DNA from 2 places in the Nonomuraea sp. NPDC052265 genome. Region 2 is predicted to be linked to the other one. Evidence: riboswitches for the same ligand, from Rfam matches in the RefSeq annotation. Region 2 holds a riboswitch; the other holds the start of a gene.
What was found. A riboswitch is a leader RNA that binds a small molecule or an ion and turns the genes downstream of it on or off. The one in region 2 is predicted to bind cyclic di-AMP.
Positions count from the first base shown of each region.

Region 1: it holds a riboswitch for cyclic di-AMP, as region 2 does, so the genes downstream of both, ACIHAD_RS16385 (CHAP domain-containing protein) here and ACIHAD_RS17935 (C40 family peptidase) in region 2, are expected to answer to the same signal.

Region 1 covers NZ_JBIUBJ010000004.1:598,337-606,147, reverse strand. Annotated here, with positions in the region: gene ACIHAD_RS16400 (RNA polymerase sigma factor) at 29-1,300, opposite strand; gene ACIHAD_RS16395 (YciI family protein) at 1,344-1,772, opposite strand; gene ACIHAD_RS16390 (class I SAM-dependent methyltransferase) at 1,937-2,755, shown strand; gene ACIHAD_RS16385 (CHAP domain-containing protein) at 2,809-3,513, opposite strand; cyclic di-AMP (ydaO/yuaA leader) riboswitch at 3,526-3,663, opposite strand; gene ACIHAD_RS16380 (Gfo/Idh/MocA family protein) at 3,784-4,737, opposite strand; gene ACIHAD_RS16375 (aldo/keto reductase) at 4,757-5,578, opposite strand; gene ACIHAD_RS16370 (hypothetical protein) at 5,676-6,620, shown strand; gene ACIHAD_RS16365 (DUF6716 putative glycosyltransferase) at 6,617-7,795, shown strand; gene ACIHAD_RS16360 (polysialyltransferase family glycosyltransferase) at 7,779-7,811, opposite strand, start outside.
Region 2 covers NZ_JBIUBJ010000005.1:219,787-227,597, reverse strand. Annotated here, with positions in the region: gene ACIHAD_RS17960 (DsbA family protein) at 1-513, opposite strand, end outside; gene ACIHAD_RS17955 (O-methyltransferase) at 671-1,318, shown strand; gene ACIHAD_RS17950 (Uma2 family endonuclease) at 1,397-1,948, shown strand; gene ACIHAD_RS17945 (branched-chain amino acid aminotransferase) at 1,971-3,068, opposite strand; gene ACIHAD_RS17940 (3-isopropylmalate dehydrogenase) at 3,256-4,302, opposite strand; cyclic di-AMP (ydaO/yuaA leader) riboswitch at 4,402-4,563, shown strand; gene ACIHAD_RS17935 (C40 family peptidase) at 4,594-5,139, shown strand; gene ACIHAD_RS17930 (NAD(P)-dependent alcohol dehydrogenase) at 5,123-6,115, opposite strand; gene ACIHAD_RS17925 (DUF2306 domain-containing protein) at 6,293-6,919, shown strand; gene ACIHAD_RS17920 (response regulator) at 6,892-7,578, opposite strand; gene ACIHAD_RS17915 (sensor histidine kinase) at 7,575-7,811, opposite strand, start outside.

The DNA of each region.
Region 1 (7,811 bases), on a different contig from region 2:
GGGGACGGCCGCTCTCGGACGGCCGCTCTCAGCAGGCGGCGGCGCGCTCGCGCAGCAGCGCCCGCTCGCGGGAGTTGCGGGTCATCGAGGCCGCCCGCTCGAACTCGGCCCGCGCCTCGCCGCGCCGGCCCAGCTTGAACAGCAGGTCGCCGCGGACGCTCGGCAGCAGGTGGTAGCCCTTCAGCGACGGCTCGTCCACGATCTGGTCGAGCAGTTCCAGGCCGACGGCCGGGCCGTAGGCCATCGACAGCGCCACCGCGCGGTTGAGCTCGACGACGGGGGAGCGGGCCAGCCGGGCCAGCGACTCGTACAGGCTCGCGATGCGTACCCAGTCGGTGTCGCCGGGATCGACCGCGCGGGCGTGGCAGGCCGCGATGGCGGCCTGCACCGTGTACGGCCCGGACCCGCCGCCCAGCTCCTCGGCCCGCGCCAGCGCCGCCAGCCCGCGCCCGATGAGCAGCCGGTCCCACCGCGCGCGGTCCTGCTCCAGCAGCAGCACCGGCTCGCCGGACGGCCCCACCCGGGCCGCCGCCCTGGACGCCTGGATCTCCATGAGCGCGGCCAGCCCGTGCACCTCGGGCTCGGCGGGCATCAGCCCCGCCAGCACCCGGCCCAGCCGTAGCGCGTCCTCGCACAGGCCGGGCCGCATCCAGTCGTCGCCCGCCGTCGCCGAGTACCCCTCGTTGAAGATCAGGTAGATGACCTCCAGCACGGACGACAGCCGTCCCGCCAGCTCGGCGCCCTGCGGCACCTCGAACGGGACCCTCCGGTCGGCCAGGGTGCGCTTGGCCCGCACGATCCGCTGGGCGGCGGTCGGCTCGGGCACCAGGAACGCGCGGGCGATCTCGTCGGTGCTCAGGCCGCCGAGCACCCGCAGCGTCAGGGCCACCCGCGCCTCCATCGACAGCGCCGGATGGCAGGCGGTGAAGACCAGCCGGAGCAGGTCGTCCTCGATCTCGTCGGGCTCGGGCGGCTCCTCGGCGCTCTCCAGCCGGTGGCCCAGCTCGGCCAGGTTGCGGGACATCCGCTCGTTCCTGCGGATCAGGTCGACGGCGCGGCGCTTGGACACCGTCATCAGCCAGGCGCCCGGGTTGCGTGGCACGCCCGACCCCGGCCACTGCTCCAGGGCCGCGACCAGCGCGTCCTGGGCCAGCTCCTCGGCCAGGCCGACGTCGCGCACCAGCCCGGCGAGGCCGGCGATGAGCCGGGCGGCCTCGATCCGCCAGACCGCCTCGATCGCCCGGTGCGTCTCGGATGCCGTCGTCGCCTCGATCGCCCGGTGGGGGCCGGAAGCCGTCATCGGCTCATGACACCAGCCGCCGCCCGCGGTCCGCAAGCCGAGGTCAGAGCTCTCGCGTGCCCAGGCGCCGGCGCATGGCCCGCTCCCGCTCGACCTCCTCCGGGTCGGACGAGGCCGCGTCCGGCGCGTCGGAGGCGTCGTACACCCGCCACACGTCCAGCGCGATCCCGTCGCAGCCCTCGGGGACGGGCACGCGCAGGGCCCACTCGACGGCCTCCTCCCTGGACTTCACCTGGATCAGCCAGAACCCCGCGATCAGCTCCTTGGCCTCGGCGAACGGGCCGTCGATCACCGTCGCCCGGCCGCCGCTGTAGGCGATCTGCGCGCCCTGCGAGCTCGGGTAGAGTCCCTCGGCGGCCAGCAGCACCCCCGCTCTGGCCAGCGCCTCGTTGTAGGCGTGCATGTTGTCGACGACCTCCTGGCTGGGCAGCGCCCCCGCCTCGGTCTCCGCACCGGCCTTGCCGACGATCATGAATTTCACGCTGCCGTCCCTTCCGTCCGAGGCCCCGCGGCGGAGCCGGTCTCGCCGATGCGTCGAACGGGCGCCGCCCGGATCGACACGCGGGCGCGGACCGTCCGTTCTCAGGGCACCGTACCGGTCGTGCGGCGGCGCGGCCGATGTGCCATCCTCGCCCCATGCCCCAACCCGCAGACGACGCCCTCGCCCCCAACCGGGCCCTCTGGGACGAGCGCGCCCGCGTCCACGGCTCGACCCCCACCGACAGGTTCTACGACGTGGACGCCTTCCTCGCCGGCCGGCAGACCCTCTACGAGCTCGACCGCCGCCTGGCCGGCGACGTCGCCGGAAAGGACCTGCTCCACCTGCAGTGCCACTTCGGCATGGACACGCTGAGCTGGGCGCGGCTCGGGGCACGGGTGACCGGCGTCGACTTCTCCCCGGTGGCGGTCGCCCGGGCCCGCGAGCTGGCGGTCAAGGCGGGGCTGGCGGCCACGTTCGTGGAGGCCGACACGCAGCGGCTGCCCGAGTCGCTGGCCGGGGGCTTCGACGTGGCGGTGGCCACGTACGGCGTGTTGTGCTGGATCGGCGACCTCGCCGCCTGGATGCGCGGCGCGGCCATGGCGCTGCGGCCCGGCGGACGGCTGGTGCTGGTCGACCTGCATCCGGCCTACGAGACGGTGGCCTCGCTCGACCCGCTGGTGGTCGACTGGCCCTACGGCGGCGGCCAGGCCCACCGCGAGACGGTGACCGGCACGTACGCCGACGCCGGGGTGGTGACCGAGGCACAGGAGACCGTCCAGTACCCGTACTCGCTGGGCGAGATCGTCACGGCGGCGGCGCGCGCCGGGCTCACGGTCGCCGAGCTGGGCGAGCACGTCGCCGCCGAGACGGACCCGCGCGGGCTGCTGCCCGAGGGCGAGGACGGCCGGTACCGGCTCCCGTTCGGGGACTCGTACCTGCCGGTCCTGTACTCGCTGGTGGCGGTCCGGTCCTGAGACGCGGCGAGCGCGCGTCCCCCGTGCGGGACGCGCGCTCGGAGCCGGGGGAGTCAGCCCGCGTACTGCGGGTAGCCGTAGCCGACGACCTGCGACGTCGGACGGACGCGCTCCTCGACCTTGCCGTTGCCGGTGTTGCCCTCGACCGTGGAGATCGTGCCGTCGCCGTTGTCCCTGGTGACGAAGCCGACGTGCTGGATGGCGTCCAGGCTCTTGCTGCCGCCCCAGGAGAAGAAGACGACGGCGCCGGGCCTGGCCTCGGTGCCCCAGCGGTCGTTGGCGGCGAACCACTTGGCGTGGGCCACGGTCCAGGCGTCCCAGCCGACCTGCGGGCGGGCGCCGGTCTGCTCGCCGACCCAGGAGACGAAGATCGAGCACCAGGGCGCGTTGAGGTACATCGCGCGGGTGCCGCCGTCGCGGGCGATGGTCTCGGCGGCGCGTTGGGAGTCGGCGTACCACTTCTGGAACTTGGTGCCACCGCCGTAGGCGTTCTCGGAGGTGCCGACCTGGGCCTTGGCCAGGGCCAGGACCTGCGCGGCGGTGACGTTGACCCGGGTCTCCTCCGCCTTGCGAACCTGGGCGGCGGCCTGCGGCGCGACCGCCGGGCGTCCGGCGGCGGCGGCCGGGTCGGCGCTGTCGGCGGTGGCCGCGGTGGCCGCGGTGGCGTGGGCGCCGATCGCGGAGGCGAGGATGGTCGCGCCGAGCGCGGCGCGGACGTAGTTGATCTTCGGGGCACGGATGGGACGGTGTTTGGCCATCGAGGGCATTACTCCTTGCTTCCATGCCGCTTACCGGGTTAGCTGACGGGTTCGGACGTGGAAGCTGCCCTACGGCACCGAAGTGCCGATTCACCCCAAAGGACGTGGGTCCCCGGTTCCGCCCGGAGGCGGATTCAGCGGTCACAGGACGATCCTGTGAAATGTCTTGCGATGGTTTGACAAAGCCGGCGGACAAACCGGACGTCTGCCGCGAGATGCCCCACAAGGTAATACATCGGGCAAGAGCAAGGCAAATGCCTAAAGGTCCAGCTAGGAGAGTTGGCCCCGCGCGTCGGCCAGAAGCCCCATCATGGCAAGGGATTCGTCAAGCGGCATGACGGCGCTCTCGGTCCGGCCCTCGGCCGTGGCGGTACGCACCTCGCGCAGTTCCCCGGCGTACCCGTTGTCGGCCGGGTCGAGCACCAGCTCCTCCGTCTCCATCGACGGCCCCGACAGCAGCACCCGCTCCGGCGCCCAGAACGGCGCCAGGATGTCGGCCCGCATCGACGTGCCCACCACGCTCGCGTCGTTGGGGTGATGCGCGAGCAGGGACACCTCCACCAGCGCCCGCCGCCCGCCCGGGTACAGCAGCACGCCGCCCGCCTCGGCGTCGACCCCGCTGGGCGCCAGCGAGCCGGTCATCCGCAGCTCCCGCGGCATGCCGAGCAGGAGCTGAGCCAGCCCGAACGGGTAGATCCCCAGGTCGAGCAGGGCCCCGCCGCCCAGCTCCGGCGCCCACAGCCGATGGGCGGGGTCGTAGGGCAGCGCGAACCCGAACGAGGCCCGCACCGAGCGGATCTCACCGAAACGCGGATCGGCCGCCACCCGCTGGATGAGCGGGTTGAAGCGCATCCACATGGCCTCCATGAGGAAGACCCCGGCCGCGCGGGCCAGCGCCACCATCCGCTCGGCGTCGGCCACGGTGGCCGCCAGCGGCTTCTCGCACAACACGGACTTGCCCGCCGCGATGGCCGCCTCGGCCACCTCCAGGTGCTGGGCGTGCGGCGTGGCGACGTAGACCGCGTCGACGGCCGGATCGGCGCACAGGGCCTCGTAGGAGCCGTAGGCCGACTCCGCGCCCAGCTCGTCGGCCAGGGCCCGCGCCCTGAGCGGGCTCCGCGAGCCGACGGCGGCCACCCGCATGCCGGGCTCGGCCGCGATGGCCGCCCCCACGGTACGCGCGATGCCGCCGGTCGCCGCTATCCCCCAGGTGAAATCTCGCACGCCCGAGATCGTAGAGCGCTCAGGTCAGGTTGAACGAGTCGGGGTCGGGCCCGATCCGCCGTCCCGCGTTCATCGCGCCGATGGCCACCAGGTCCTCGGTGTCGAGGATGAAGTCGAACACGTCGATGTTCTCCTCGATCCGGGCCGGGGTGACCGACTTGGGGATCACCACGTTGCCGAGCTGAAGGTGCCAGCGGAGCACGATCTGCGCGGGCGTCTTGCCGTACTTCTCCGACAACACGCGCAGCGCCGGGTCGGACAGCAGCCCCTTGCCCTGCCCGAGCGGGCTCCACGCCTCGGTCAGGATGCCGTTGGCCTCGTGGAAGGCCCGCATCTCGCGCTGCTGGAAGTACGGGTGCAGCTCGATCTGGTTGATCGAGGGCGTGATGTCGGTCTCGTTCATCAGCCGGGTCAGGGTGGCGACCGTGAAGTTGGAGACGCCGATGGCCTTGGCCCGGCCGTCACGGTAGATCTTCTCCAGCGCGCGCCAGGCCTGCACGTACTTGTCCTGCTGCGGGACCGGCCAGTGGATCAGGAAAAGATCTACGTAGTCGAGGCCCAGGCGGGCCAGGCTCTCGTCGAAGGCCTGCTCGGCCCGCTCGTGGTCGCCGTTCCACAGCTTGGTGGTGACGAACACCTTCTCCCGTGGCACCCCGGCGGCGCGCACGGCCCGGCCGACGCCCTCCTCGTTCTCGTAGGCGGCGGCGGTGTCGACGTGACGGTATCCGGCGCGCAGCGCGGTCGTCACGGCGTGCTCGGCGTCGTCGGCAGAGACCTGCCAGACGCCGAAGCCGAGCTGTGGTATCTGCACACCGTCGGTGTTGAGCATCAGCGAGTTCATACCCTCCATTGTTCACGTGACGTTTCTTGCTGCTTAAGCAGGCCGGGCTAGCTTGTAGCGGGTCGTGCAAGGCCATCCACCGGCTGGGGGAAACAGAGTGGTCAGACAGGCGTCGGCCTGGGTGGAGTCCCCGCTCCAGATGCTGTGCGCCGTCGAGGCCCACCACGCCGGGCTGCTCGGCCCGGACACCGTGGTCGTGCCGCGCGCCGGCCTGCGCCCGCTGCGCGCCACCCGCAAGGAGCTGCGCCGCCTCGACCTGCCCGCCGGCCTGGTGCTGGACGAGCCGCGCGAGCGCATGCCGCGCCGCGTCCAGGCCGTGGGCGACGCGTTCTCCGGCAAGGTCCAGGTGCGCTGGCTGACCTCCGACCCCGGCCGCATCGTCGTCGTGGACGACGGCCTGGCCACGCTCAGGCTGCTCGAACTGCTGGCCGCCGGGCCGTACCGGCCGCTGCTGCGGGCACGGGCGACGCCGTCGCGGGCGCGCGCCCTGCTCGGCCTGGCCGCCGCGCTGCGGCTGCGGATGAGCCGGGTCTCGGTCTTCACCGCCCTGCCCGTCCCCGACGAGCTGGCCGCCGCCGTCCGCGAGGTGGGCGTCGACCTCGTACGCCACGACTTCGCCTGGCTGCGCGCCCAGCCGCCGAGCGCCCAGGGGCCCGCCGAGCGGACGGTCGTCCTCGGCACCTCCCTGGTCCGCAACGGCCTGGTGCACCGCGACCACTACCTGCGCTGGCTGACCGACCTGGCCGGCCGCGAGCCGCTGGCCTACTACCCGCACCGCCGCGAGGACCCCGTCGACCTCGCGCTGATCAGGGAGCGTCCCGGCATCACGGTGCACGACGCGGGCGCGCCGGCCGAGCTGACCCTGCGCGGCCTCGGCGCCGGGCAGCGGGTGCTCAGCCTTCCCTCGACCGCGATCACCTCGCTGCGGGTGCTGCTCGGCCCGCGCGGTGTCGAGGTCGAGCCGGTGGACGTTCCCGACGACTGGTGGACGAGCAGGGCGGCCCCCGGCCTGCGATCGCATCTGACAGGAGCTTCCAGGTGAGGGTGCTGGCGGTAGCCGACTCCGACTCGTATCTGAAGTGGGCGGCCTGCCTGCTCGACGACCTGCCCGCGGGCTGCGACACGGAGCTGGTGGTGGTGCGTACCCCGATCGCGCCCTCGGCGGAGCAGATCGCGGCGGCGGTGGGCGGGCGCGCGGCGCCCCCGGTGTTGTCGGCGCGGTCGCTGCGCCGCCTGGCCGAGCGCACCAGGCCCGACGCGATCCTGGTCGGCTGCACCGGCCCGGTCGTGGACGTGCTGGTGGCCGACGTGCTGGCCGGGCTGCGGCCGGCAGGCCGGTCACGGCCGGTGTTCGTCAGCGGGCTGCCCGGCATCTCGGTCCCGGCCACGGAGAAGGCGTGGCTGTTCCGCAGCGGCTGCGACCTGTTCGTGGTCCACAGCGAGCGCGAGGTGGCCGAGTTCTCCGGGATCGCCGGCCGGCTCGGCGGAGGAGGGGCGGTCGGGCTGGCCCGGCTGCCGTTCCTGCGGCCCGGCGCGGCGGCCGGCGGCGGCGACCGGGTCGTGTTCGCCACCCAGGCCAAGGTGCCGCGGGCGCGGGAGGACCGCGAGCGGGTGCTGCTGGCGCTGGCCGAGCTGGCCGGACGCCGGCCCGGCCTGGAGGTCGTGGTCAAGCTGCGCGCCCTGGAGCACGAGCGCCAGACCCACAACGAACGCCACCACTACCAGCGGCTGTGGCGCGAGATGGGCGAGCCGGGCCGGCTGACGTTCGCGGCCGGGTCGATGCACGAGCAGCTCTCGCGGGCGGCCGGGTTCGTCACGGTCAGCTCGACGGCCGCGCTGGAGGCCGTCGCCATGGGCGTGCCGTCGCTGGTGCTGAGCGACTTCGGCGTCAGCGCCGAGATGATCAACCTGGTGTTCGAGGGCAGCGGCCTGCTCGGCACGCTCGGCGACCTGGCCCTGGGCGACTTCCGTACGGCCGAGCCGCGGTGGTGCGAGGCCAACTACTTCCACCCCGCCGGGCGCGACGACTGGGCGGACCTGCTGGCCGGTCTGGCCGTGGCCGGGGAGCGCCCGCCCGCCCGCTCGCTGCTGGACGGCCCCGAGCACGCCGCGGCCCGCCGCCGGGCCAGGTTGCGGGTGGAGGTGCCGCCCACGATGTTGCGGGCGGGCTACCGGGCCAAGCGGCGGGTGCGCCGCTACCTCAGATCGCTGACCTGATCTTCCTGCGCAGCCT
Region 2 (7,811 bases):
CAGGTGCGTCTTGGCGTACGACTGCGAGGTCACGCACTCGTCCACCGAGGCGCCGGCCTTCCTGGCCGCCGCGACCAGCTCCTGCACGGTGAAGCCCGAGGCCGTGCCGTGCGGGGCGGGCTGCATCGCGTAGAGCTCGTCCCTGAAGGCGAGCCAGTTGTCCTCCGGCATGCATCGGGCGGCGGCCGCGGCCCTGATGGAGTTGGAGCGCATGGGCTCGTCCTGGAAGATCGTCACGGGGTGGAAGACGACCTTGAGCCTGCCCTCCCTGGCCAGCTTCTGGATCGTGCCGTCGACCTTGGAGTGCATCTCCTTGCAGATCGGACAGTCGAAGTCCTCGTACACGTCGAGCACGGGCGCGTCGCTGGACCTGTCCGCCAGGACCATCGAACCGTCGAGCTGCCTGGTCAGGCGTACCGACCCGGCCGTCTCACCCGGCTCCGAGAAGGCCAGCACACCCAGCACCACCAGCGCCGCACACGCGACCACGACCGCAACCAACCGCTTCATCATCCGCCCACTTCCAGCTCACCGATCGCGCAGACCCTACCAACGACAGAACCGCTCTCCGGACAGCCGCCAGGGCCGGGCCCGGCGCGGCGGCCGTCGGCGGACCTCTCATTGGTACCTGATGACGGTGAGAGAACGCTGTGAGGAGAGAATGACCTTCATGAAGGCGAACCTCCTCGACCCCGCGGTGGGCCGGTACATCCTCGACCACTCCACCCCGCCCGACTCCCTGCTGGAGGAGCTGGCGCGGGAGACCGCCGAGGCGACGGGCGACCGCGCCGGCATGCAGATCTCCGCCGACCAGGGCCGGTTCCTGACCATGCTCACCCAGCTCGCGGCCCCGGCCGTGGCGGTCGAGGTGGGCACGTTCACCGGCTACTCCTCGATCTGCATCGCGCGGGGGCTGTCCGGCGGGCGGCTGCACTGCTTCGACGTCAGCGAGGAGTGGACCTCGATCGCCCGGCGCTACTGGGAGAAGGCGGGCGTGGCCGACCGCGTCTCGCTGACCCTCGGGCCCGCCCTGGAGACGCTGGCCGCCTTCGACGAGCCCGTCGATCTGGCCTTCCTCGACGCCGACAAGGACAACTACCCCGGTTACTACGAGTTGCTGGTCGAGCGGCTGCGGCCGGGCGGCCTGCTGCTGGCCGACAACACCCTGCGCAGCGGGCACGTGGCCGACCCGGCGCACGCGGAGACGACGACGGTGCAGATCCGCGAGTTCAACGACCTGGTGATCGAGGACCCGCGGGTGAGCGTGGTCATGCTGCCGGTCGCCGACGGGATCACGATGATCAGGAAGAACCACTAGATCACGGGACGCCGGAACCGTGCCGCCATTACTCTGAGTGATCCTCAGGAGACCCCCGGAAAACATGAGGACGGCGGCATGGTCAGGCCCCTCGAAGAGCGCTACCGCATCGTGCGCGAACTCTTCCCCCAGTTCCGCATCGAGACGGTCCAGGGCCGGATCGTGGTGAACGAACCGGGCACCTGGCAGCACAACATGATCCTGTCCAGGACGTTGTTCCAGCTCGCCGCCGCGATGGCCGGCCGGGGCTGGGAGATCTGGCCGAACATCTCCGTCTACCTGGGGCCCGGCCACGACCTCTACGTGCCCGACCTGGCCGTGGTCCCCCACCGGCCGCGCCTGCACGAGGAGCACGCCGTCCACGGCGCCTCGACGATCCTGCTCGTCGACGTCGTCTCGGTGGCCACGACGTACGACGTGCACTTCGTCAAGACCGGCGGTTACGCGCGCGGCGGGGTGCCGCTCTACCTGGTGATCGACCCGTTCCAGCGGCTGGTGACGCTGTACGGCGGGCCCGGCGGGACGCGTTACCGCAGCGAGAACGTGGTCTCCCTGGGCGAGCCGGTGTTCCTGCCCGAGCCGTGGAACGTCAACGTCGACACCGCGGCCCTGACGGAGGCCGGCGCCTGAACGCCGGCCCCCTGGCGGGGCACTAGACGATCTTGTGAATCCAGTCGCGGGTGTCGGGGCGGGCGCCGTACTGGATGCCGACGAGCTCCTCGCGCACCCGCATGGTCACCGGGCCCGGGGTGCCGTCGGCGATGGTCCAGGAGCGGTCGGCGCCCCTGACCGAGCCCACGGGGGTCACCACGGCGGCGGTGCCGCACGCGAACACCTCGGTCAGCTCGCCTGCGGCGCAGGCGGACTCCCACTCGTCCACCGAGATCAGCCGCTCCTCGGTCTCCAGGCCGAGGTCGTCGGCCATCTCCAGGATCGACTCCCGGGTGATGCCGGGCAGCAGGGTGCCGGTGAGCGCCGGGGTGACGAGCTTGTTGCCGAAGACGAAGAACAGGTTCATCCCGCCCATCTCCTCGACGTACTCGTGCTTGTGGGCGTCGAGCCAGACGACCTGGTCGCAGCCGTTCTCGACGGCCTGGCGCTGGGCGACGAAGGCGGCGGCGTAGTTGCCGCCGCACTTGGCGAAGCCGGTGCCGCCGGGCGCGGCGCGCGTGTACTCGGTCGACAGCCACACCGAGACGGGCTTGATGCCGCCGGTGAAGTACGAGCCCGCCGGCGAGGCGATGACCATGTACTTGTAGGTCTTGGACGGGTAGTTGACGCCGAGTCCGGGCTGCGTGGCGAACATGAACGGGCGCAGGTAGAGGCTGTGGCCCTCGGTGGTGGGCACCCACTCCTTGTCGGCCGAGACCAGGAGCGCCAGCGACTCCACGAACGCCTCCTCCGGCAGCTCCGGCATGGCCATGCGCTCGGCCGAGCGGTTGAAGCGGGCGGCGTTGGCGTACGGGCGGAACGTCACGATCGAGCCGGCGATCTGCCGGTACGCCTTCAGTCCCTCGAACAGCTCCTGCGCATAGTGGAACACCGAGGTCGCGGGGTCGAGCGAGAGCGGCCCGTACGGCAGGAGCCGGGCGTCGTGCCACCCCTCGCCCTCGGTGTAGTCGATCGAGATCATGTGGTCGGTGAAGACCTGCCCGAATCCGGGGTTCGCCAGTACCTGCTCCCGCTCGGCCGCGGTGCGAGCGTGGTCGGAATGCTGCACGTCGAAGCTGAGCTTCTGAGCGATGGTCATGACGACGGTCCTTCTCTCTGCGAATCTGCGATTCTGAAAGCTACTGCCCACGAGCAGTATTCGTACTTCCTATTGTCTTGCCATTTGGGATGGCAAGAGGCAGTTGGGATGGTTCGGTCCCTCTGGACGCAAAAAGCGCCTGGCAGCCCTCTCCGGGACCGCCAGGCGCGTACGGGGCTAGACGGTCCTAGCCGGATACTCGCGCGGAGATGTCGTCGCCGATCTCGCTGGTCGTGCGGCCGGCGCGGCCGGTGACGCGCTCGGCGATGTCGGCGGCCACGGCCTGCTCGACCTTGGCGGCCTCGGCGTGCAGGCCGAGGTGGTCGAGGAGCATGCCCACGGACAGGATGGTGGCGGTCGGGTCGGCCTTGCCCTGACCGGCGATGTCGGGCGCGCTGCCGTGCACCGGCTCGAACATGCTCGGCGAGGTGCGCTCGGGGTTGATGTTGCCGCTGGCCGCCAGGCCGATGCCGCCGGCGATCGCGGCGCCGAGGTCGGTGATGATGTCGCCGAACAGGTTGTCGGTGACGATCACGTCGAAGCGCTCGGGCTGGGTGACGAAGAACATCGAGGCCGCGTCGATGTGGCCGTAGTCGGTGGTGACGTCGGGGAACTCCTCGGCCACGCGGTTGACCGTGCGCTGCCAGAGGTCGCCGGCGAAGGTGAGCACGTTCGTCTTGTGGACGAGCGTGAGCTTCTTGCGGGGCCGCGACCGAGCCTTCTGGAAGGCGTAGCGCACGACGCGCTCGACGCCGTGGGCGGTGTTCAGCGACTCCTGGGTGGCGATCTCGTGCGGCGTGCCGCGCCGCACGACGCCGCCGGTGCCGGCGTAGAGGCCCTCGGTGCCCTCGCGGACGACGACCATGTCGATGTGCTCGGCGGTGGCGCCGGCCAGCGCGGTCTCGACGCCCGGGAACAGCTTGACCGGACGCAGGTTGACGTAGTGGTCGAACTCGAACCGGAGCTTGAGCAGCAGGTCGCGCTCCAGGATGCCCGGCGGCACGCTGGGGTCGCCCACGGCGCCGAGCAGGATCGCGTCGTAGCCGCGCAGCTCTTCGAGCACCGCGTCGGGCAGCGTCTCGCCCGTGCGGTGGTAGCGGGCTGCGCCCAGGTCGTAGTGGGTGGGCTCGATCTTCGTGCCCACGGCCTCCAGGGCCTTGAGCCCTTCGGCTACGACCTCGGCGCCGATGCCATCCCCAGGGATGACGGCCAGGCGGATGTTACGCGACTCCATGGGCGGTACCTTACCGGCTCGTCTCGGCTGACGAACACATCATCTCAACCTCCGGACAATCCGTTTTGGGGGGATTGCGACCTTTTGACCGTTTCGTTAGAGTCCGACGAGCCTAATCCACGCAGCCGCTGCGTGGAGCCGGGGACCCATCTCTCCCCCCGGGGCGAATCGGCACCGCTCTCCCTCCAGGAAGCACCGCCGTAGGGCTACTTCCAGGCCCGAGCCCGTCAGCTAACCCGGCCGGCCACGTGGAAGGACAGTCCCCTGTCTAGCATCGCCATTCTCCTGGCGGTGGCAGCGGGCGGCGCAGGTCTCGCGCCCGCAGCTCCCGCCGACCCCTCCCCCGCCATCACCCTCACCGGCCCCCAGGTGAAACAGGTCCAGGAACGGCACGTGCCGAAACCGGCCTGGAAGGTCGCCCTCGAATACGCCATGGACAAGCGCGGCACCCCGTACGTGTGGGGCGGCGCCAGCGAACGGGGCTACGACTGCTCGGGCCTCATGCTCCGGGCCTACGAGGACGCCGGCATCGAGCTCCCCAGAACCGCCGCGGAGCAGTACGGCGCCTTCTCCAAGAAGATCGCCTGGAAGGACCTCGAACCAGGCGACCTGGTGTTCTTCAGCGGCCTCGGCCACGTCGGCATGATCTCCAAGCCCGGCTACATGGTCCACTCCCCCCACACCGGCGACGTGGTGAAGGAGGAACGCCTGTCGCAGTGGCGCAGGCAGGCCTTCGTCGGCGCGGTACGCCCCGACCCCAAGGGCGTCAAGCGCTGGGCGGACTACGCCAAGCTCCGCAAGGCCCCCGCCCCCGCCATGCTCACCGCGACCCTGTGACGACGACCTTCCCCGGGGCGTGTCCCTCCTCCTGGTAGCGGACGGCCGCCGGGATCTCGCCGAACGGGAAGGTCCTGTCGATGACCGGGGTGACCTCCCCCCGCTCGACCATCCCGGTCAGCGTCAGCAGGTTCGCCCTGTTGCTCCCGCAGCGGACCACGTCCGCCCTGACGATCCGCTGCGGGACGAAGGGCGCCGACGCGAGCGCGGCGAACATGTGGCCGGCCGGCTGCACCCAGCGGCCGGCCGGCCCGCCGACCAGCACGTACGTGCCCTTCCTGGTCAGCGCGCGGCGGCAGTCCGACAGCCGGCGGCCGCCCGCGACGTCGAGGAGGACGTCGAAGCGCCGGTCCGACGCCGCGAAGTCCTCCTTGGTGTGGTCGATGACGTCGTCCGCGCCGAGCGAGCGGACCAGGTCCGCGTTCCGCCCGCTGCACACGCCGGTGACGTGGGCCCCCATCGCCTTGGCCAGCTGCACGGCGAACGTGCCCACACCGCCGGACGCGCCGTTGACCAGCACCTTGTGGCCCGGCTGGACGCGTCCCTCGTCGCGCAGCGCGATGAGCGCGGTGTTGGCCGCCATCGGCACCGCCGCCGCCTGCTCGAACGACAGACACTCCGGCTTGGGCGCCACCTCGCTCTGCCGCAGGCAGACGTACTCGCCGAAGCCGCCCTGAAGGGACATCGCGTACACCTCGTCGCCGGGGCGGAACAGCGTGACGTCCTTGCCCGCCGCCTCGACCTCCCCCGCCACATCGGCCCCGAGGACGGCGATCCTGGGCCGGCGCAACCCGACCCCGCCGCCCATGACCCGGGCCAGGTACGGCTCTCCCCGCATGAAGTGCCAGTCATAGGGCTGCACGGACGTGGCCCGCACCCGGACCAGCACCTCGTCGTCGCGCGGCACGGGCCGCTCGACGTCGGTCAGGACGAGCTGGTCGGGCGAGCCGAACGTGCGCAGGACGTAGGCCTTCATCGTTTCCTCCCTCGTGGACGTGCCGCCAGTGTGGGCGCGACCTGCGCGGATGCTCAACGGTCGAAAGGCGACGGCTCGATGGCCGAAAGGACGACGGCCCGTCCCGCCGATGGTGCGACCCGGGAGGGGCCGTCCGCGCGATGACCCGGCAGGGCCGCGCCGGTCACGCTCTCAGGCATGAGATGGATCGCACCCGCCGGGCTGCTCACGCTCAGCGTCGTCCCCCTGGTCGCCGGCGCCCTCCGGGTGACCGAGCTGGCCTCCGGCGCCGCCGTCACGGCGGACAACGCGCGGTTCTTCGCCATGCCCCTGCCGGTGCTGCTGCACATCCCGGCGTCGCTGGTGTTCTGCGTCCTCGGCGCGTTCCAGTTCCAGGCCGGGTTCCGGGCCGGGCGGCCGGGGTGGCATCGCGCGGCGGGGCGGGTGCTGGTGGCGAGCGGGCTGGTCGCGGCGCTGTCGGGGCTGTGGCTGACGCTCTTCTCCGACCTTCCCGCGGGCGACGGCGCGCTGCTGGCCGCGTTCCGGCTGCTGTTCGGGACGGCCATGGCCGCCTGCCTCGTGCTCGGCCTGGCCGCGATCCGGCGGCGCGACGTGGCCCGGCATCGCGCCTGGATGACGCGCGGGTACGCGATCGGGCTCGGCGCGGGCACGCAGGCGTTCACCCTGGCGTTCGGGCCGGCCGCCTTCGGGCCGCCCGGTGAGCTGGGCCGGGCGCTGCTCGTCGGCGCGGGCTGGGTGATCAACCTGGCGGTGGCCGAGACGATCGTCCGCCGGGGTCAGGTGCGTACGCGGTCGGTCTCGTAGGCCCACATGGCGATCTCGACGCGGTTGCGCACGCCGAGCTTGGTCATCAGGCTCGCGACGTGGCTCTTGACCGTGCTGAGCGAGATGTGCAGCTCGGCAGCGATCTCGCTGTTGGTCCGGCCGCGGGCCACGGCGCGCAGGATCTCCTCCTCGCGGCCGGTGAGCGCCTCGACCGGCTGCGCGGGCGCCTCGGTACGCCCGGCCCCCGCGAAGGCGGCCAGCAGACGCGCGGTCACGCTCGGGGCGATGAGCGCCTCGCCGCCGGCCGCCGCGGTCACCGCCTGGGCGAGCAGCGCGGGACCGGCGTCCTTGAGCAGGAAGCCCCTGGCTCCGGCGCGGAGGGCGGCGTAGACGTACTCGTCGAGGTCGAACGTGGTGATCACGACCACCGCCATGGGGTCGGCGACGTCGGGTCCGGCCAGCTCCCGGGTGGCCGAGATGCCGTCGAGGCCGGGCATGCGGATGTCGAACAGGCACACGTCGGGGCGCAGGCGGCGGGCCAGCTCGACGGCCCGCCTGCCGTCGCCGGCCTCGCCGACGACCTCGATGCCGGGCTGGGCGTCGAGGATCATCCTGAGCCCGGTACGGGCGATCTCCTGGTCGTCGGCGACGAGCACCCGGATGACCCCGGCCTCCAGCCGGTCGCTCACGGCACTCATGCGGCCTCCTTGGGGAGGACGGCGGTGACCGTCCAGCCACGGTTGGGGTTGGGGCCCGCCTCGCAGGTGCCGCCGAGCAGGGCGGCGCGTTCGATCATGCCGATGAGACCGTATCCGGGGGCGGCGACGCCGCCGGCGCGGTCGCCGTCGTCGCTCACGGTCAGGCGTACGGAGGCGTCGTCGGCCGTGACGCGGACGGTGATGTGGGTGGCGTGGCGGGCGTGCCGCCGGGC